One region of the Streptomyces sp. NPDC043896 genome, then DNA from elsewhere that is predicted to be linked to it. Evidence: riboswitches for the same ligand, from Rfam matches in the RefSeq annotation. Region 1 holds a riboswitch; each other region holds the start of a gene.
What was found. Region 1 has a riboswitch for cyclic di-AMP ahead of AC069X_RS07045 (M23 family metallopeptidase). Riboswitches for the same ligand answer to the same signal wherever they lie in the genome.
Positions count from the first base shown of each region.

Region 2: it holds a riboswitch for cyclic di-AMP, as region 1 does, so the genes downstream of both, AC069X_RS33315 (M23 family metallopeptidase) here and AC069X_RS07045 (M23 family metallopeptidase) in region 1, are expected to answer to the same signal.
Region 3: it holds a riboswitch for cyclic di-AMP, as region 1 does, so the genes downstream of both, AC069X_RS11405 (transglycosylase family protein) here and AC069X_RS07045 (M23 family metallopeptidase) in region 1, are expected to answer to the same signal.

Region 1 covers NZ_JBWKEE010000004.1:122,539-129,578, reverse strand. Annotated here, with positions in the region: gene AC069X_RS07060 (bifunctional acetate--CoA ligase family protein/GNAT family N-acetyltransferase) at 1-1,322, opposite strand, end outside; gene AC069X_RS07055 (HPr family phosphocarrier protein) at 1,534-1,815, shown strand; gene AC069X_RS07050 (GntR family transcriptional regulator) at 2,071-2,736, opposite strand; gene AC069X_RS07045 (M23 family metallopeptidase) at 2,960-3,763, opposite strand; cyclic di-AMP (ydaO/yuaA leader) riboswitch at 3,776-3,935, opposite strand; gene AC069X_RS07040 (M16 family metallopeptidase) at 4,154-5,521, opposite strand; gene AC069X_RS07035 (M16 family metallopeptidase) at 5,542-6,894, opposite strand.
Region 2 covers NZ_JBWKEE010000031.1:43,524-50,563, reverse strand. Annotated here, with positions in the region: gene AC069X_RS33325 (aspartate aminotransferase family protein) at 1-1,331, shown strand, start outside; gene AC069X_RS33320 (tyrosine-protein phosphatase) at 1,405-2,226, opposite strand; cyclic di-AMP (ydaO/yuaA leader) riboswitch at 2,544-2,705, shown strand; gene AC069X_RS33315 (M23 family metallopeptidase) at 2,710-3,744, shown strand; gene AC069X_RS33310 (SGNH/GDSL hydrolase family protein) at 3,908-4,693, shown strand; gene AC069X_RS33305 (MBL fold metallo-hydrolase) at 4,983-6,191, shown strand; gene AC069X_RS33300 (serine/threonine-protein kinase) at 6,249-7,040, opposite strand, start outside.
Region 3 covers NZ_JBWKEE010000006.1:271,471-278,510, forward strand. Annotated here, with positions in the region: gene AC069X_RS11390 (globin domain-containing protein) at 1-302, opposite strand, end outside; gene AC069X_RS11395 (cytochrome P450 family protein) at 425-1,741, shown strand; gene AC069X_RS11400 (transglycosylase family protein) at 1,834-2,904, shown strand; cyclic di-AMP (ydaO/yuaA leader) riboswitch at 3,180-3,351, shown strand; gene AC069X_RS11405 (transglycosylase family protein) at 3,354-4,094, shown strand; gene eno (phosphopyruvate hydratase) at 4,411-5,697, shown strand; gene AC069X_RS11415 (FtsB family cell division protein) at 5,841-6,329, shown strand; gene AC069X_RS11420 (DUF501 domain-containing protein) at 6,381-6,935, shown strand; gene AC069X_RS11425 (Ppx/GppA phosphatase family protein) at 6,932-7,040, shown strand, end outside.

The sequences.
Region 1 (7,040 bases):
GTGCGGCGGGCGAGGCGGGTGAACTTGCGCGGGTTGCCGAGGGTTTCCAGGTACATCAGGGCCACGTCGGTGGCCTCGTCCTCGTACCAGTACTGGAGGATGTCGTTGCCGGAGACGTCGGCCCGGTTCCCGGCGGACACGAAGGACGACAGGCCCTCGCCGCGCCGCAGCAGGGCGGACAGCAGGGCGATGCCGATCGCTCCGGACTGGGTGAACAGGCCGGTCCGGCCGCGCGCGAAGGCGGGGGCGGCCGGGGCGAGCGAGGCGTTCAGCTCCACCTCGGGCGCCGTGTTGATCACCCCGAAGGCGTTCGGCCCGATGAGGCGCATCCCGTACGAGCGGACCTGCCGCACCAGCTCGCGCTGCCGGGCGAGGCCGTCCGGGCCGCTCTCGCCGTATCCGGCGGACAGCACGACGAGCCCCTGCACCCCGTGCTCCCCGCAGGCGGCGACGGCCTCGGGGACCCGGCCGGCGGGGACGGCGACGACGGCGAGGTCGACGGGGGCGCCGATGTCGGCGAGCCCGCGGTAGGCCCGTACGCCTTCCAGGAGGTCACCCTCCATGCCGGGGGCGCGGGCTTCGTTGACGGCGTAGAGGTGGCCGCGGAAGCCGCCGTCGCGCAGGTTGCGCAGGGCGGTGGCGCCCACCCCGGCGCCGGACCGGCTGACGCCGATCACCGCGACGGAGCCCGGGGCGAGGAGGCGCTGCACGGAGCGGGCCTCGGCGCGCTGTTCGCGGGCGCGCTGGACGGCGAGGGACTCGGCGGTGGGTTCGAGGTCGAGGGTGAGGTGGACGGAGCCGTCCTCGAAGCTGCGCTTCTGCTGGTAGCCGACGTCCGTGAACACCTTGATCATCTTGGTGTTGGCGGGCAGCACCTCGGCCGCGAACCTGCGGATCCCGCGCTCGCGGGCCACCGCGCCGATGTGCTCCAGGAGGGCGGAGGCGACCCCGCGGCCCTGGTGGGCGTCCTGGACGAGGAAGGCGACCTCGGCCTCGTCGGCGGGGGCGGAGGCGGGCCGCCCGTCGGGGCCGATGCGGTCGAAGCGGACGGTGCCGATGAACTCGCCGCCGATGGTCGCGGCGAGGCCGACCCGGTCCACGTAGTCGTGGTGCGTGAAGCGGCGGACGTCGCGGTCCGAGAGGCGGGGGTAGGGGGCGAAGAAGCGGTAGTACTTCGACTCGTCCGATACCTGCTCGTAGAAGCTGACCAGGCGGCCCGCGTCCTCGGTGGTGATGGGGCGGATCCGGGCGGTGCCGCCGTCGCGCAGCACGACGTCCGCTTCCCAGTGGGCCGGGTACGAGGGGTCCGACGCGGTGGTCATGGGGTCACCTTAAGGGTGGATCCGGCCGGGTGTGCGGGTGCGGTGGCCGGCCCGCTCCGCGAGCGCGCGGCGAAGGCGGCGCACCGGGGCGAACCGGTGCAAGCTGGGGAAGGTCGAACGGCGGTGGATACGGGCCGATGGTCGGTCCGAGCATTCCGGGCGGCGTGAGAGACTGGTCTAGACAACCCGTAAGAACCTGAAGGGCATCACCATGGCAGAGCGCCGCGTCAACGTCGGCTGGGCCGAGGGCCTGCACGCTCGTCCCGCCTCGATCTTCGTCCGGGCGACGACCGCCTCCGGAGTTCCGGTGACCATCGCGAAGGCCGGCGGCGACCCCGTCAACGCCGCGTCGATGCTGGCGGTCCTGGGCCTGGGCGCCCAGGGCGGCGAGGAGATCGTCCTGGCTTCCGACGCCGAGGGTGCGGACGTCGCGCTCGACCGCCTCGCGAAGCTGGTCGCCGAGGGTCTCGAGGAGCTCCCCGAGACCGTCTGACCCTTCGGGTCTCCGCAGGGAGGAAGCCGCGGCCCCCACCACCACCGGGGGCCGCGGCTTCCGTGCGTTCAGCGCTCTCCGGCCGCGCGGCGTTCAGCGCTCTCCGGCCGCGCGACGAAGGAAATGCGCGCACCCTTCCGGAGAATTCCGAAATCGGGACGGCCGACCGGAACGCCGGACCGCAATAGCGCGAAGAAGAAAATGGGCCGGCAATCCGGCGCCGCGCGAATATCCCTCCGTTGTATACGGACCCTGTTAATTCGGAGCACTCGCCGTGTTGACGGCAGGTTGCGGATTCCTCACCCGCGGCCGGTGCGCCTCGGCGGCCCGCTGCGCGTGCAGCGCGGTCAGGGTCCTGGCCCGCTCCGCGTCCCCGCGCGCGACCGCGTCCACGATCGCGCCGTGCTCCGCCCAGGACTCCACGGGCTGCGCCGGGGCCTCGACCACGTACATCCAGGCGATCTTGCGCCGGGTCTGGGTCAGCAGGGTGATCAGCCCCGGGCTGCCCGAGGCCTGGGCCAGGGTCTCGTGGAACCAGCCCCCCAGGGCCCGCAGGTCCTCCCCCTGGGCCCGCTCGGCCCGGTCCCGGCCCAGCCTGACCAGGCCGCGCAGCACCTTCAGGTGGGCGTCCGTGCGCCGGCGGGCGGCCCGGGAGGCGGCGAGCGGCTCCAGCAGCACGCGCAGCTCCAGGAGGTCGGCGGCCTCCTGCCGGGTCGGCTCGGCCACGCAGGCGCCCGCGTGCCGCCGCGTGGTGACGAACCCCTCGGACTCCAGCGTCCTCAGCGCCTCGCGGACGGGGACGCGCGAGACCCCGTAGCGGCGGGCGAGCACCTCCTCGGTCAGCCGGCTGCCCGGCCCGAAGAATCCGGAGACGATGTCGTCGCGGATCGCTGTGCACACCGAATGCGCCGGAATACGCAAGGCCGGACCTCCGCTGGTTTCGATTCGGTTTATCGTGGCCGCACTGCGACTCTATTGCAACACACGACAATCCCCGGAGAAGCCCGGAAATCGGAAACGGCCGACGGCGCCACGGCCCGTGGCCGGAGAGAGGCGGCGGACGCGGCGAGCGGAGTGCCGGAACGACGGAGAAGGCCCCGGCTCGGTGAGCCGGGGCCTTCTTCGGTGAAGCGCGTGCTGCGGGTCAGATGCCCACGCCGTGGCTGCGCAGGTAGGCCAGCGGGTTGATGTCCGTGCCGTACGTGGCGCCGGTACGGGCCTCGAAGTGCAGGTGCGGGCCGCTGGAGTTGCCGGTGGAGCCCGACAGGCCGATCTGCTGGCCCGGGGCGACGGTCTGGCCGGCGGAGACGCTCAGCGAGTTCAGGTGGCCGTACTGGGTGTACGTGCCGTCGTTGTGGCGGATCACCACGTTGTTGCCGTAGGCGCCGCCCCAGCCGGCCTCGACGACGGTACCCGCGCCCACCGCGCGCACGGAGGTGCCGGAGTCGGCGTGGAAGTCGATGCCCGTGTGGCTGCCGGAGGACCACATGCCGCCGCCCGCGCCGTACGAGGTGCTGACGTACGAGCCCTCGATGGGGGAGACGAAGGTGTTGAGGCGCTTGCGGGCCTCTTCCTTGGCGGCCTTCTCGGCGGCCTCGCGCTCGGCCTTCTCCTGGGCCTCGGCGACGCGCTTGGCCTCGGCGGCCCGCTGCTTCGCCTCGGCCTCGGCCTGCGCCTGCGCGGCGGCGGCCTCGGCGGCGCTCTGCTGCGTGGCGGCCTGGACCTCGATGTCGTCCTGCAGACCGTCGGCGACGACGATCGCGTTCTGACCGGTGTCCTCCATGGACGGGGCGCTGCTGTTGTCCGCCGCGAAGGCCGGAGCGGCCAGGGTGCCGACCACGCCCGTGGTGGCGAGGGCGGCGATGCCGGCGTAGCCGGCGGTCTTGCGGCTCAGACGGCTGGAACCACGGTGCTTACCAGAACCGGCGGCACGACTGCCAAACGCCATGAAGGGGGTGATCCTTTCCTTCCCTCTCGCCTACCGGGTTAGCTGACGGGTTCGGAGCAGGAAGGTCTCCTACGGGCCTCCTCTTGCGAGAGGGTCCGATTCACCCCAGGGACTCATGTGGGTCCCCGGCTCCCCAGGCTCGCGCCTGACGGGGACTCGGCGATCGCTGTCCGGTGCCGCGGTTGCGGCGGGTACAAACTGACGAACAGCACGGCCGACGCTAGGCGGATCATCAGTCAATCGCCAAACAGACGAGCGCTTTTGTTGCGTACGCCACACCGCATACCTGCAACCACGCCACCAAAACGGACAAAGGGGGCTCCGGTGGATGTTCCACCGGAGCCCCCTGGAAACGGGCCGGTTTCCGGCCCGTCTCGGGTCTCGCGCCGCTCAGTTGGAGACGACGGTGACCTCACCGATCCCGAGCGCCAGGACCGGCTCCTCGATCTGCGCCGCGTCGCCCACCAGGATGGTGACCAGACGGTCCACCGGGAAGGCGTTCACCACGGCCGAAGTGGCCTCCGCCGTACCGGTTTCGGCGAGCCGCGCGTACAGCCGCGCCTGGTAGTCGTCCGGCAGCTCCTGCTCCACCTGGTCGGCGAGCGTGCCCGCGACGGAGGCGGCCGTCTCGAACTTCAGGGGGGCCACGCCCACCAGGTTCTGCACCGCCACATCCCGCTCGGCGTCGGTGAGTCCGCCCTCCGCGAGGGTGCGCAGCACCTTCCACAGGTCCTCCAGCGCCGGACCGGTGTTGGGGGTGTCCACGGAGCCGCTGATGGCGAGCATCGAGGCGCCCTTGCCGTCGGCGGTGGAACGCAGCACCTGGCCGAAGGCCCGCACGCCGTAGGTGTAGCCCTTCTCCTCGCGCAGCACCTTGTCCAGGCGGGAGGTGAGGGTGCCGCCGAGGCAGTAGGTGCCGAGCACCTGCGGGGCCCAGACGATGTCGTGCCGGTCCGGCCCGATCCGGCCGATCAGCAGCTGCGTCTGGACGGCGCCCGGCCGGTCCACGATGACCACGCGGCCCGTGTCGTCGGCCGTCACCGGCTGGACGGGGCGGGGCGCGGCGGTGTCGCCGGTCCAGGCGCCCAGGGTGTCCGCCAGGAGGGCGTCCAGGTCGATCCCGGTCAGGTCGCCGACCACCACCGCGGTGGCGGTGGAGGGGCGCACGTGGGCCTCGTAGAAGGCGCGTACGGCCCCGGAGTCGATCCGCGCGACCGTCTCCTCGGTGCCCTGGCGCGGGCGGGACATGCGCAGCGTCGCCGGGAAGAGCTCCTTGGAGAGCTCCTTGGCGGCGCGGCGCTGCGGGTTGGCCAGCTCGTGCGGGATCTCGTCGAGCCGGTTGCGCACCAGCCGGTCGACCTCGCCGTCGGCGAAGGCGGGCGCGCTCAGGGCCTCGGCGAGCAGCGCGAGGGCCTTGGGCAGCCGGGAGGCCGGGACCTCCAGGGAGACCCGCAGGCCGGGGTGGTCGGCGTGGGCGTCGAGCGTGGCGCCGCAGCGCTCCAGCTCGGCGGCGAACTCCTCGGCGGAGTGCTTGTCGGTGCCCTCGGACAGGGCGCGGGCCATGATCGTGGCCACGCCGTCGAGGCCCTCGGGCTCGGCGTCCAGCGGCGCGGCGAGGTTGACCTCGACCGCCACGACCTGCTGGCCGGGGCGGTGGCAGCGCAGCAGGGTCAGGCCGTTGGGGAGCGTGGCGCGCTCGGGGGCCGGGAAGGCCCACGGCTTCGCCTCGCCGGCCTCCGGCCGCGGGTGGAAGGTCATCGTGACGGCTGCGGTGTCGCTCACTGCTCCGCCCCTTCGTTCTCGTCGTGCTGCTCGGTCTCGTGGGCCTCGGCGCCGCCCAGCGGCTCGTAGACCAGCACCGCGCGGTTGTCGGGGCGCAGCCGGGCCGCGGCCACGGCCTGCACCTCCTCGGCGGTGACGTCCAGCACCCGCTGGACGGCGGTCAGGGCGAGCTGGGGGTCGCCGAACAGCACCGCGTAGCGGCACAGTTCGTCGGCGCGGCCGGCCACCGTGCTCAGCCGGTCCAGCCACTCGCGCTCCAGCTGCGCCTGCGCGCGCTCCATCTCCTCGGCGGTGGGGCCCTCGGCGGCGAACCGGGCGAGCTCCTCGTCGACGGCCGCCTCGATGGCGGGCACCTCGACGCCGCTGGAGGTCTTGACGTCCAGCCAGCCCAGCGAGGGCGCTCCGGCCAGGCGCAGCATGCCGAAGCCGGCCGCGACGGCCGTCTGGTCGCGGCGTACCAGGCGGTTGTGCAGGCGGGAGGACTCGCCGCCGCCCAGCACCGTCAGCGCCACGTCGGCGGCGTCGCACTCGCGGGTGCCGTCGTGCGGCAGGCGGTAGGCGGCCATCAGCGCGCGGGCCGGGACCTCCTCGACGATCTCCTCGCGCAGCTGCCCGCCCATGACCTCGGGGAGGGTGCCGTCGCGCGGCGGCTGCTTGCCGTCGTGCGCCGGGATGGTGCCGAAGTACTTCTCGATCCAGGCGAGGGTCCGCTCGGGGTCGATGTCGCCCACGACCGACAGCACGGCGTTGTTGGGCGCGTAGTACGTACGGAAGAAGTTGCGCGCGTCCTCCAGGGAGGCGGCGTCCAGGTCGGCCATGGAGCCGATCGGGGTGTGGTGGTACGGGTGGCCCTCCGGGTAGGCGAGGGCGGTCAGCTTCTCGAACGCCGTGCCGTACGGGACGTTGTCGTACCGCTGGCGGCGCTCGTTCTTGACGACGTCGCGCTGGTTCTCCATGGACTCGTCGTCCAGGGCCGCGAGCAGCGAGCCCATGCGGTCCGCCTCCAGCCACAGGGCGAGCTCCAGCTGGTGCGCCGGCATCGTCTCGAAGTAGTTGGTCCGCTCGAAGCTCGTGGTGCCGTTCAGGGAGCCGCCGGCGCCCTGGACGAGCTCGAAGTGGCCGTTGCCCGGTACGCTCGCCGAACCCTGGAACATCAGGTGCTCGAAGAGGTGAGCCAGACCGGTGCGCCCCTTGACTTCGTGGCGCGAGCCGACGTCGTACCAGAGGCAGACGGCGGCGACCGGAGTGAGGTGGTCCTCGGACAGCACCACGCGCAGGCCGTTGGCCAGCCGGTGCTCGGTCGCTGTCAGGCCGCCGGAGCCGGCCTGAGCTGTGGCCGTGTGACCCATGGGCATGTGGTCCCTTCGATCGCGATGCAGAGATTTGTGTCAGACCTGCCACTGTATGCAAGCGCGCCGACAGCCGGATAAGTTCCCGGGTCACTCCCCCGCACTCCGTACGGGGGGACCCCCGGGGTCGGAGTCGGCGTTGTCGG
Region 2 (7,040 bases), on a different contig from region 1:
ACGAGCTGCACGCCCGGTACCTCAACCACCAGCTGCCCCGCATGCTGCACACCATCGGCTTCGACAAGGTCTACGAGCGGGCCGAAGGCGCCCACTTCTGGGACGCGGAGGGCAACGACTACCTCGACATGCTGGCCGGCTTCGGCGTGATGGGCCTGGGCCGCCACCACCCGGTCGTACGGCAGGCCCTGCACGACGTCCTGGACGCCCGCCTCGCCGACCTCACCCGCTTCGACTGCCAGCCCCTGCCCGGGCTGCTGGCCGAGAAGCTGCTGTCGTACAGCCCCCACCTCGACCGGGTCTTCTTCGGCAACAGCGGCACCGAGGCCGTGGAGACCGCCCTGAAGTTCGCCCGGTACGCCACCGGCCGCCCCAGGATCCTCTACTGCGACCACGCCTTCCACGGACTGACCACCGGCTCCCTCTCCGTCAACGGCGAGGGGGGCTTCCGCGACGGCTTCGCCCCGCTGCTCCCCGACACGAGGATCGCCCTCGGCGACCTCGCGGCGCTGGAGCGCGAACTCGCGCGCGGGGACGTCGCCGCCTTCGTCGTCGAACCGGTCCAGGGCAAGGGGGTGCACGCCGCGCCGCCCGGATTCCTGCGCGCCGCACAGGAACTCCTGCACCGGCACAAGGCCCTCCTCATCGCCGACGAGGTGCAGACCGGCCTCGGACGGACCGGAGATTTCTACGCGTACCAGCACGAGCCGGGCGTGGAACCGGACCTGGTGTGCGTGGCCAAGGCCCTCTCCGGAGGCTACGTGCCCGTCGGCGCGACCCTGGGCAAGGACTGGATCTTCCAGAAGGTCTACTCCTCCATGGACCGGGTGCTGGTCCACTCCGCCAGCTTCGGCTCCAACGCGCAGGCGATGGCGGCCGGGCTGGCGGTCCTCTCGGTCATGGAGGACGAGCAGCTGGTGGCCAACGCCCGGGCCATGGGCGACCTGCTGCGCGGACGCCTCACCGAGCTCGTGGACCGGTACGAGCTGCTCCACGAGGTGCGCGGGCGCGGGCTGATGATCGGCATCGAGTTCGGCAAGCCCTCCTCGCTGGGCCTGCGCAGTCGCTGGGCGGTGGTCCAGGCGGCCCGCAAGGGGCTGTTCGCCCAGATGGTCGTGGTGCCGCTGCTGAGCCGGCACCGGATCCTGACGCAGGTCTCCGGGGACCACCTGGAGGTCATCAAGCTCATCCCGCCGCTGATCGTGGACGAGGCCGACGTGGAGCGGTTCGTGGGGGCCTTCCGGGAGGTCATGGACGAGGCGCACGGCGGGGGAGGGCTGATGTGGGACTTCGGCCGGACCCTGGTGAAGCAGGCGGTCGGCAACCGCTGAACCGGGTGGCGCCGCCGGAGGGGGCCCGCACGGGCCCCCTCCGGCCGCCCGGGGCCGGTCGCGCCGTCCGGGGTCAGCCTTCGAGGAGCCGGTCCCGCAGCCGGTCCAGGGACTCGGGTGCCAGTGCGAGGCCCTCGGCCAGGTAGCGCTCCACCCCGCCCCACTGCTCGTCGACGACCGCGAAGGCGGCGAGCAGGTACTCCGCGCGGGCGTCGAACAGCGGCGCCAGCAGCTCCATCACCTCGGGGGAGCGGGCCTCGGGCGCGTCGCTGCCCCGGCGCACCCGGTAGCGGTTGTGGGGGGCGTTGGACTTCAGGTAGTCGGCCACGATGGCCTCGCGTTCCACGCCCAGCGCGAGCAGGGTCACCGCGACCGACAGTCCCGCCCGGTCCTTGCCCGCGGCGCAGTGCATCAGCGCCGGCACGCTGTCCAGCGCGAGCGCGTGCAGGACGCGGCCGTGTTCGGCCGTGCGGGTGCGGATGATCGTGCGGTAGGAGTCGGTCATGCGGGCGGCGGCCCTGCCCTCGCCGAGGAGGCCGCGGAGCTGGTCGAGCTCGCCGTCGCGGACCATCTTCCAGAACTCCCGGCCGTCGGCGGGGTCCGTCAGCGGGATGTTCACGTTGCGCACGCCCGGCAGTTCGACGTCAGGTCCCTCCAGGGCCTGGTCGGCTCCGTTGCGGAAGTCGAAGACGGTGTGCAGCCCCAGCGAGGCGAGGAACTCTGCGTCGGTTTCGGTGGCATGTGCGAGATGTCCGCTTCGAAACAGTCGTCCCGGCCTGACCCTCCGTCCGTCCGTGGTCGGCAGCCCGCCCACGTCACGGAAGTTGCGCACTCCGGTCAGCTCCGCACCCGGGTCGGGGGCCGCCGGAAGGGGCTGGGGTATCTGCTGGGTCACGTGTACTCCTCCGCTTGGTCTGTGGTGTCCGAATTGGTCCGGTTGGGAACAACTTGCCATACGTGGAGGCGAGATCGGGCCGAGCGCCGTGAGCCAGATCATACGGTGACCGTGCGTGCCTGATCGCAAGAACCGAATTGCCTTGTGAGGGCGGTTGTTGATGGTGCGGAATGGACACAGGGTGACCGGAATTCCGTTGATCCCCCATATCTGCGATTCCGTCAGGGAATTCGCGGCTTGTTGCCCGGTGGCCGACTCGATTACCTTCGCGAGCGATCCGGGTGGACCGCCTAATCCTGCCGCCGCCCGGGAACCGCACCCGACCATCGCGCGCGGCAGGAGCGGGGGAACCAGGTAGTCCGCTGTTCCGGAGCACTTCCGGCGCAGCTCGGGGTGAAGCCGAACCGTGCACCGCACGTACGGCCGGACATCTCCAGTCCGAACCCGACAGCTCACCTCGCAGGCGCCGGAGAGGAATTCGCCATGCCCGGAAAGGGTAAGCACCGCCGTCCGAAGTCCCGTTCGATATCCCGCGGCTTCGCCGTCGCCGGGACCGGCGGGGCGGCCCTCGCGCTCCCGCTGATGGGAGCCGCCGGCGCCCAGGCCGCCCCCGCCGCCGCGCCCGCCACGTCGGCGCCCGCCACGTCGGCGCCCGCCACGTCGGCGCCCGCCACGCCGGCGTCCGTCGCGTCGGCTCCGGAGGCGGTCCCGGCCGCGGCCCCCGCCGCCGCGACCACCGTCTACACCGTCGTTGCGGGCGACCACCTCTCGAAGATCGCCGCCGAGCGCCACCTCGACGGCGGCTGGGAGCAGCTGTACGCCGACAACCGCGAGGCCGTCGGTGAGAACCCGTCCCTCATCCACCCGGGCCTCAAGCTGAACCTCGTCGGCGGCCAGGACGCGGCCCCCGCCCCGAAGGCACCTGCGGCCCCGGCCGAGGAGTCCTCCAGTGGTGCTCCGGCCGGCTCCGAGGGCCTGGGCGGCAAGGCGCAGGCGCCGAAGAGCTCGGGCAAGAGCACCGCCGGCAAGCCCGCCCGCACCTCCGGCGGCACGGCCGCGCAGGGCTCCGGCGCCGCGTCCAAGAGCGAGAAGGCCGCCGCTCCCGCGGCCGCCTCCGGCTTCACCGCCCCCGTCGCCGGCGGCGTCTCCACCCGGTACCGGGCCTCCGGCGCCATGTGGTCCTCCGGCTACCACACCGGCGTCGACTTCATCGCGAGCACCGGCACCACCGTCCGGGCCGTCGGCGCGGGCACCGTGGTTTCCGCAGGCTGGGGCGGCGCGTACGGCAACGAGGTCGTCATCCGGCACGCCGACGGCAAGTACTCCCAGTACGGCCACCTCTCCTCGCTGTCCGTCTCGGCGGGCCAGAGCGTCACCGGCGGCCAGACCATCGGACTCTCCGGCTCGACCGGCAACTCGACCGGTCCGCACCTCCACTTCGAGATCCGCACGGGCCAGTCCTACGGCTCGGACATCGACCCGCTCGCCTACCTCCGCTCCAAGGGCGTGAGCATCTGACGGCACCCGCCGTCGGCACCCTGACACGCGTGGGGCCGGGACCCGAGGGGGGTCCCGGCCCCACGTGTACTTATTCCTTATCCCCCGCGTGGTATAGATCACGGTCCGTCAACCCCTCATTACGTTGGCGTAGGTTGGTTGCCAAGGTGAAGGATGTCGTTCCGTGGCAGCGACGAAGACGACACTCAAGACCATCGGCTCGTACGCGGCGATCGGGGACAGCTTCACCGAAGGCGTCGGGGACCCGGGACCCGGGGACTCGTATCTCGGCTGGGCGGACCGGCTCGCCGTACTCCTGGCCGATCAGCGCGACGAACACGACTTCCGGTACGCGAATCTGGCCGTGCGGGGCAAGATCCTCGACCAGATCGTGGCCGACCAGGTCCCGAGAGCCAAGGAGCTCGCCCCCGACCTCGTCACCTTCTGCGCGGGGGGCAACGACATCATCCGCCCCGGCAGCGACCCGGACGACGTCGCGGAGCGGTTCGAGGCGGCCGTCGCCGACCTCACGAACTCCGTCGGCCTCGTGATGATCACCACCGGCTTCGACACCCGGGGCGTTCCGGTCCTCAAGCACCTGCGGGGCAAGATCGCGACGTACAACGTCCACGTCCGCGCCATCGCCGACCGCTACGGCTGCCCCGTGCTCGACCTCTGGTCCCTCAAGACCGTCCAGGACCGCCGCGCCTGGGACGACGACCGGCTGCACCTCTCGCCCGAGGGGCACACCCGCGTCGCGCTGCGCGCCGCGCAGGTCCTCGGGTACGAGGTCCCGGCCGACCCGGACCAGCCCTGGCCGCCCGTCCCGCCGCGCGGATCGGTGGACGTGACCCGGGACAACATCCAGTGGGCGCGCGAGCACCTGGTCCCCTGGATCGGCCGCCGGCTGCGCGGGGAGTCCTCGGGCGACCACGTCGAGGCCAAGCGCCCGGACCTGCTGCCGCTGTGAGCCGACGGGTGCCGGGCGCGGGGTGACCGTACGGGCTCGGGCACGGGCTCGGGGATGCGGGCCCCCGGGTACGGGCACGGGCTCGGGGATGGGGGCGCGGAACCCGGGCGCGGGGTGACGGGTACGGGGTGACGGGCGCGGGGTGACGGGGACGACACGGGGACGGACGGCGCGCGGCGGAATCCTCCGGGGCCGGTGCGCGTTGGGATGGTCGTGGACGTACACCCCGTCCCCGCCCGGCACCGTCACCACCCCGTCCCACACCGCCCCGCACTTCCCAGGAGGCGCCTTGACCGGCTCCCTTCCCCTGCGTCCCCGGCTGCGCGCCCTGCGGCCCGAAGCCTTCGGCGCGGACCCCACCGGCGCACGGCTGGAGCGGATCATGCGCTCGCCGAACTTCGCCGACGGCGTCTTCCAGAACCCGGTCGGGGCCCGGACCAGACCTTCCGGGTCGATGGCGGAATTCGCCAAGATCTACTTCCACAAGGAGCAGCGGGCCCGGCGCAACCCCGGCGCGCCGATCCCGGTCCACCCGACCACCCTCGCCGACCTGGCCAAGCCGCCGGCGAGCGGGCTGCGCCTGACCTGGATGGGCCACTCCAGCGTGCTCGCGGAGATCGACGGACGCCGGGTGCTCTTCGACCCGGTGTGGGGCGAGCGCTGCTCCCCCTTCCCCTTCGCCGGGCCCAAGCGGCTCCACCCCGTGCCGGTGCCGCTGGCCTCGCTGGGCGCCGTCGACGTCGTCGTGATCTCCCACGACCACTACGACCACCTCGACCTCCCCACGATCAAGGCCCTGGCCCGCACGGACACGGTCTTCGCCGTCCCGCTCGGCGTCGGAGCGCACCTGGAGCGCTGGGGAGTCTCCCCGGACCGGCTGCGCGAGCTCGACTGGAACGAGTCCACCGAGGTCGCCGGGCTCACCCTCACCGCCACCCCCGCCCGGCACTTCTGCGGACGCGGCCTGCGCAACCAGCAGTTCACCCTGTGGGCCTCCTGGGTGGTCAGCAGCGGCGAGCACCGGATCTTCCACAGCGGGGACACCGGCTACTTCCCGGGCTTCAAGGAGATCGGCGCCGAGCACGGCCCCTTCGACGCCACGATGATCCAGATCGGCGCCTACTCGGAGTACTGGCCCGACATCCACATGACCCCCGAGGAGGGCATGCGGGCCCACCTCGACCTCCAGGGCGGCGCCCCGCTCGGCACGATGCTGCCGATCCACTGGGGCACCTTCAACCTGGCTCCGCACCCGTGGGACGAGCCCGGCGAGGGCACCGTGACCGCGGCCGGCGCGGCCGGCGCGGCCATCGCCCTGCCGATCCCGGGCCGCCCCTTCGAACCGGGCGCCCCGGACGCCCCGGCCGAACCCTGGTGGCGCCCCTTCGTCGCCGGCCGGCCGACGGTGACGCCCCCCGCCACCATCGTCGTGAGGACACCGGAACCCGCGTTCGACCCCACCCCCCGTGGCGATCTCGACCCGGCGGGCGAACGCTGACCCGAGGCGGGAGCCCCGGCCCGCCGCCGGCGGCTCCCGCGGCGCCGGAACGTCACCTCACACGGCCCGCTCCTTCCACCGGGCCGCCTCCCTGTAGGCCCGGAAGGCCCGCCCGTCCCCCGGGCCGCCCCTGTCCGCACAGTCCTGCCCCAGCCGCTGGTACAGCGCGGCCGCACCGCGTATGTCGCCGGACTCGCCGGTGAGCTGCGCGTGCCGGGCGCGTGCGTCGAGCACGTCCGGGTCCATGGCCCGCGGACCCTCGGCGTGCCGGTGTATGAACTGTTCCAGCCGCCGGATCTCGGCGACGTGCCGCGCGTCCACGTGCGGGACGACGGCGCCGTCGCAGGCGTACTCGACCTGCGCGACCGCCCGTTCCACCGCCCTCGCGTCGGGCGGCCGGTTCTCGGGCTTCTTCTCCAGCAGGCGCATCACGAGGTGGTCCAGCGCCCCGGGGACACCGGGAACCAGCGCGCGAGGAGGGTCGGGGCGCTCCCACCAGTGGTGCCACAGGAGGGCGGCGCGCTCCCGGAGGTGCCCGAAGGGGGGCCGGCCGGTGAGCATCTCGTAGAGCACGCAGCCGAGGGAGTACAGGTCGCTCCGGGGCGTGCCCGCCAGGTCGGAGAGCCGTTCGGGAGACGCGTACGGAAGACTTCCCGCGAAGCCGGAGTGCGAGGACGACCCACCGATCAGGCGGGCCAGCCCGAAGTCCACGATCTTCACCGCCCCGGAGGTGTCGATCATGATGTTGCCCGGCTTCAGGTCCTGGTGGACCACCTCGGCCGCATGGGCGTCGGCGAGCCCGGAGCAGATCTCCTTGGTCCACCGCACCGTCTGCTCCAGGGTGAGCGG
Region 3 (7,040 bases), on a different contig from region 1:
TCGGCGAGCGCGGCGAGCAGGCTGACGCCGACGGCGGCGTAGTGCTCGGGGCCGACGAGGAACTTGCGGTGGTCGCGTCCGAGGTCGCGCAGGTAGGGGATGAGGGTGTCGCTCTCCAGGTGGCCGACGACATGGGTGAGCGCGGCGAAGAGCCGGTCGCGCTGGCGCTCCATGTCCTCGGAGGAGTCCGGGAAGAGTTCGCGGAGCCCGGGGTTGTGCCAGAAGAGGTGGGAGTAGAAGTACTTGACCGCGTGCTCGGCCCGTCTCTCCACCACCGCGAAGCTGCTTTTCAAGATCCTCACATCCACAGAACCGAAAGTAGGAATGTCGCAGAACCTGACGTCAAGTGATGTCCGATCTGCGGACAGCCGCGACGAAGCGGCCATAAGGGATGGTCCGCGGCGCGCCGGGATACGGTCGACGGGTGCACGATCAGACCCCCGCCGCCCAGGCCGACCCGTCCCGCCCCCAGGGGCCGACCCTCTTCGACTGGGAGTTCGCGACCGACCCCTACCCGGCCTACGCCTGGCTGCGCGAGCACTCCCCGGTGCACCGCACCCGGCTCCCCAGCGGGGTCGAGGCCTGGCTGGTGACCCGGTACGCCGACGCCCGCCAGGCCCTCGCCGACCAGCGGCTGAGCAAGAACCCGGCGCACCACGCGGAGCCGGCGCACGCCAAGGGCAAGACCGGGATCCCGGGGGAGCGCAAGGCGGAGCTGATGACGCACCTGCTGAACATCGACCCGCCGGACCACACCCGGCTGCGGCGGCTGGTGTCGAAGGCGTTCACCCCGCGCCGCGTGGCCGAGTTCACCCCGCGCGTGCAGGAGCTGACCGACCACCTCATCGACCAGATCGTGGGAAAGCAGCACGGCGCCGGGAAGGGGGAGGCGGACCTCATCCACGAGTTCGCCTTTCCGCTCCCCATCTACGCCATCTGCGAGATGCTCGGCGTACCGCGCGAGGACCAGGACGACTTCCGCGACTGGGCGGGGATGATGATCCGCCACGGCGGCGGGCCGCGCGGCGGGGTCGCCCGCTCGGTGAAGCAGATGCGCACCTATCTCGGGGAACTGATCCACCGCAAGCGGGATGATCTGGGCAATGACCTCATTTCCGATCTGATCCGGGCGAGTGACCACGGAGACCACCTGACGGAGGCCGAGGCCACGGCGATGGCCTTCATCCTGCTCTTCGCCGGCTTCGAGACGACCGTGAACCTCATCGGCAACGGCATCCACTCCCTCTTCATGAACCCGGACCAGCGCGAGCGCCTCCAGGCCTCCCTGGCCGCCGGGGAGAGCGCGCTGCTGGAGACCGGCGTCGAGGAACTGCTGCGCTACGACGGCCCCGTGGAGCTCGCCACCTGGCGGTTCGCCACCCGCCCGCTGACCCTGGGCGGCCGGGACATCGCGGCCGGGGACCCGGTGCTCGTCGTCCTCGCGGCGGCCGACCGCGACCCGGAGCGGTTCGCCGAACCGGACACCCTGGACCTCTCCCGGAGTGACAACCAGCACCTCGGATACGGCCACGGGATCCACTACTGCCTCGGTGCTCCGCTCGCCCGGCTCGAAGGGCAGACGGCCCTCGGAACTTTGCTGAAGCGTCTGCCGGATCTGGAACTTGCGATTCCCCCCGCGGACCTGCGCTGGCGGGGCGGTCTCATCATGCGGGGCCTGCGCACCCTCCCCGTCCGCTTCACAGTCCCGAACGAAACGAAGCCGGAAGCGAACCGGGACTGACCGGAAGTCAGTCCACTCCCGAACTTGTGACATCCGTTCGAAGGCGGCTAGGTTCTGCCGTTACCCCGCCGTTATGCGAAAGGTGCAGCCTCATGCTTCCCGGGAACGGCCGCCACAGACGCCCCCGCCAGGTACCCGCGATCGTCGTCACCGCAGGAGTGACCGGATCCGCGCTGGCCCTGCCGCTGCTCGCCGCCACCGGCGCCAACGCGGCCGACACCGCCACGTGGGACAAGGTCGCCGACTGCGAGAGCGGCGGCACCTGGAGCGCGAACTCCGGCAGCGGTGCCTACGGCGGGCTGCAGTTCACCCTGGAGCAGTGGCGCAACGCGGGCGGACTCGCGTACGCGGAGCGCCCGGACCTCGCCAGCCGCTCCCAGCAGATCGCGGTCGCCGAGCGCGTGCTGGCCTCCCAGGGCCCCCAGGCGTGGCCGCTGTGCGCCGCCTCGGCCGGACTCACCCAGCAGGGCCCCGCGCCCGAGGTGGACCCGGGCGACAAGCTGGACCCGGGGCCCGTCGCGCCCACCCCGAGCCGGCCCGACGACTCGGTGCCGGCCACCGGCAAGGGCAAGCCCTCCACGGACTTCGGGGCCCCGACCCCGGCGCCCGGCACGCCCACCACCGGCCCGAGCGGACTGCCGGACTACCCGCTGGGCCCCTCCAGCGGACTGCCCGTCATGCCCGAGCCGGACTTCACCGTCCAGCCCTCCACCCCCGGCACGCCCACTCCCGGCACGCCCACCCCCGGCACCCCCACCCCCGGCACCCCCACGGCGCCGGGCGCCACGCCCTCCCCGGGCACCCCGACGACCCCGGCCACGCCGGGCGCCACGCCCGCCCCGGGCGTCACGCCCACCGCCCCCGCCACCCCGGGCGCCCCCACCGGCACCCCCTCCGGCACCCCGTCCGCCGAGGCGGGCGACGGCTCCGGCAAGCACCGCGGCCCGGCCGCGGTCGAGGTGCCGGCGGCACCTGGCACGGCGTCAGCGGCCCCCGCGGGCCCGACGTACACCGTGAAGCCGGGCGACAGCCTCTCGGACATCGCCAACGCCAAGGGCGTGCAGGGCGGATGGGGCGAGCTCTACAAGGCCAACGAGCAGGTCATCGGCGAGGACGCCGACCTCATCAAGCCCGGCCAGAACCTGGATCTAACCAAGAAATAGGGGGCAGTTCGGACATCCTTTAAGAGTTGAATGTCCGTTATCGTCAAATGAGACATGCATCTCTTCCTGCCAACTGGCGTGTCTCATTCCGGAACTTCCGGAAACCCGCCCCTCACCTGCACAAACGTGCTCAGGAGGAAGGCAAGTAGGCCGGTTTCTCCCCAAAATCACACGTTGAACATCGGGGAGAGACCTGTCTACCTTCTGAATCGCTCGCCACCGCGAGCTCCTTCGACCGCATCGCCGAATCCTGCCGGCGGACGGGGGGAACAGTCGTCGCGCAAGCGCCGAAGGCAGGAGCGGGGGAACCAAGGTAGGCGCCGGGAAAGGCCGTTGAGAGACGGTCCGGGTACCGGCTAGGGGTGAAGACACGCGCCGCGCCGCGTGACCGGGCACTCATCCGCCCGAACCCGACAGCTCACCTCGAAGGCGTCGGTGAGGAGAACTCCATGCTGCTTTCCGGCAAGGGCAAGCACCGTCGCGGCTCCAAGGCCGCCCGCATCGTCACGCTCGCCGGTGTCGCCGGTGTCGCCGTCGCGGCCCCGCTGATGACCGCCGGTACGGCCAGCGCCGCCACGGCCGCCGAGTGGGACAAGGTCGCCGCCTGCGAGTCCGGTGGCAACTGGTCCATCAACACCGGCAACGGCTACTACGGCGGCCTGCAGTTCTCGTCCTCCACGTGGGCCGCTTACGGCGGCAAGGCGTACGCCGCGCAGGCCAACCAGGCCACCAAGGCCCAGCAGATAGCCATCGCCGAGAAGGTCCTCAAGGGCCAGGGCAAGGGCGCCTGGCCGCACTGCGGCGTCGGCCTGTCGAAGTCCGCCTACAACGGCGGCGGCTCGACCACCCCGGCCAAGCCCGCCCCGGCGAAGCCCTCCAAGCCGGCCCCGGCCAAGCCCGCCCCGGCGAAGCCCGCTCCGGCCAAGCCGTCCACGCCGAAGGCCGACACCGAGACCAAGGGCTCCGGCTCGGGCTCCGGCAACTGGACCCCGTCCAAGCCGTCGACCCCGAAGACCGAGGCCCCGAAGTCGGGCACCGGCACCTACACGGTCAAGGAAGGCGACACCCTCGGCAGCATCGCCGACGCCAACAAGGTCAAGGGCGGCTGGGAGAAGCTGTTCGAGCTCAACAAGGACAGCGTCTCCGACGCCGACCTGATCTTCCCGGGCCAGAAGCTGAAGCTCGCCTGAATCTCCGCGTAACACTCGCTGCGCCCCGCAGCGTCCCCGCCGCCCGGCGCGTATCCCCCCACGCGCCGGGCGGCGGCATGTCGTCCGCCGGTACCCGCACAGCGGAACCGGAACACCGGCCTCCGGCATCGGACCTCCCGCGGAACGCGGAGAATCGAGGGTCCTATGTCCAGGAAGACGGGTATTCGGCCCCTTTTTCGTCCCAGGACCCGGGCGGTCGGGCAGCCCACCGCCCGAAGCCGGTTAGGCTCTAGGCGGCAGGGCCGGCCCACGGCCCACGCGCCACCGCACACCCAGCGTCACATCCCAGAAGGAGATGCTCGTGCCGTCCATCGACGTCGTCGTAGCCCGGGAAATCCTGGACTCCCGAGGCAACCCCACGGTCGAGGTCGAGGTGGGCCTCGACGACGGCAGCACCGGCCGTGCTGCCGTTCCGTCCGGCGCCTCCACCGGTGCCTTCGAGGCCATCGAGCTCCGCGACGGTGACCCCAACCGTTACATGGGCAAGGGCGTGGAGAAGGCCGTCCTCGCCGTCATCGAGCAGATCGGCCCGGAGCTCGTCGGCTACGACGCCACCGAGCAGCGCCTGATCGACCAGGCCATGTTCGACCTGGACGCCACCGACAACAAGGGCTCCCTCGGCGCCAACGCCATCCTCGGCGTGTCCCTCGCCGTCGCCCACGCCGCGTCCGAGGCCTCGGACCTCCCGCTGTTCCGCTACCTCGGCGGCCCGAACGCGCACCTGCTGCCCGTTCCGATGATGAACATCCTCAACGGTGGGTCGCACGCCGACTCCAACGTCGACATCCAGGAGTTCATGATCGCCCCGATCGGCGCGGAGTCCTTCTCCGAGGCGCTGCGCTGGGGTGCCGAGGTCTACCACACCCTCAAGAAGGTCCTGCACAACAAGGGCCTCTCCACCGGCCTGGGCGACGAGGGCGGCTTCGCCCCGAACCTGGAGTCCAACCGCGCCGCGCTCGACCTCATCATCGAGGCCGTCAAGCAGGCCGGCTACACCCCGGGCAAGGACATCGCGCTCGCGCTCGACGTCGCCGCGTCCGAGTTCTACAAGGACGGCAAGTACGAGTTCGAGGGCCAGTCCCGCTCGGCCGCCGAGATGACCGACTACTACGCCGAGCTCGTCGAGGCGTACCCGCTGGTCTCCATCGAGGACCCGCTGTTCGAGGACGACTGGGCCGGCTGGAAGACCATCACCGACCGCCTGGGCTCCAAGGTCCAGATCGTCGGCGACGACCTCTTCGTCACCAACCCCGAGCGCCTCGCCCGCGGCATCGAGGAGGGCTCCGCGAACGCCCTGCTCGTGAAGGTGAACCAGATCGGCTCCCTGACCGAGACCCTCGACGCCGTCGAGATGGCCCAGCGCAACGGCTTCAAGTGCATGATGTCGCACCGCTCCGGCGAGACCGAGGACGTCACCATCGCCGACCTCGCCGTCGCCGTGAACTGCGGCCAGATCAAGACCGGCGCCCCGGCCCGCTCGGACCGCGTCGCCAAGTACAACCAGCTGCTGCGCATCGAGGAGATCCTCGACGACGCCGCCGTGTACGCGGGCCGCTCCGCCTTCCCGCGCTTCAAGGGCTGACACGGCCCCGAGGGCTGACGCCGCCTCAGGGCGGCACCCCGGGGGGACACCCCTGGGGTCCCAGCCTCCGTACGTCCCCGCACTCGGTCCCGTACCGTGTGCGGGGACGTATTGCGTAGTGCGCGCACAGGGGAGGCGGGGTTATGGCCGGGAACCGGGATCGGTTCTCCACCTTCTCGACGGCGACCCGGCTCAAACAGCTCGGCGAACGGACCGCGGCCCACGTCTACCGCTCGCAGTCCCGCCGGCACATCCGCCGCAGCCGGCTCACCGGCCGCGCGGCACTGCTGGTCCTCGTCCTCTGTACGCTGGTCGTCGCCCTCGCGTATCCGATGCGCCAGTACGTCTCCCAGCGCTCGGAGATCACGGACCAGCAGCGGGCCGCCGACACCGCGCGCAAGCGCCTCGAACAGCTCCGCGACGAGAAGGCCCGCTGGCAGGACCCCGCCTACGCGGAGCAGCAGGCGCGCAGGCACCTGCACTTCCTGCGCCCGGGGGAGATCGGCTACATCATGACCGACCCCGGCGCCGCGGCCCCGGAGCACCGCCGCGGCGGCCAGGACGGTTCCGACCGCCCCTGGTACTCCAACGTCTGGGACGGCGTCGACAAGGCCGACCGCCCCGGCGAATGACCCACTGACCCACCCATCACGCACGACCGAACGAAGAGACTTCCTCCAGGCATGCAGACGCCCCCGCCCCAGACCGACCGGACCGAGCCGACCGACGCGGACATCGAGGCGTTCGAGCAGCAGCTCGGCCGCCCGCCGCGCGGGCTGCGCGCCATCGCGCACCGCTGCCCCTGCGGCCAGCCGGACGTCGTCGAGACCGCACCCCGGCTGCCCGACGGCACCCCCTTCCCCACGCTGTACTACCTGACGTGCCCGCGCGCGGCCTCCGCGATCGGCACCCTGGAGGCCAACGGCGTGATGAAGGAGATGCAGGCCCGGCTCGCCGAGGACCCGGAGCTCGCCGCCGCGTACCAGAAGGCGCACGAGGACTACATCGAGCGCCGTGACGCCATCGAGGTGCTCCAGGGCTTCCCGAGCGCCGGCGGCATGCCGGACCGGGTGAAGTGCCTGCACGTGCTCGTGGGCCACTCGCTGGCCGCCGGCCCCGGGGTGAACCCGTTCGGCGACGAGGCACTGGCCATGCTGCCGGAGTGGTGGGCCAAGGGCGCCTGCGTCACCCCGTGCGGGGAGAAGAAGGAAGAGGAGACCGGGGAGGGCGCCGCATGACCCGGGTCGCGGGCATCGACTGCGGTACGAACTCCATCCGCCTCCTCGTCGCCGACTACGACCCGGCCACCGGGGAGCTGGTGGAGCTCGACCGCCGGATGGTCA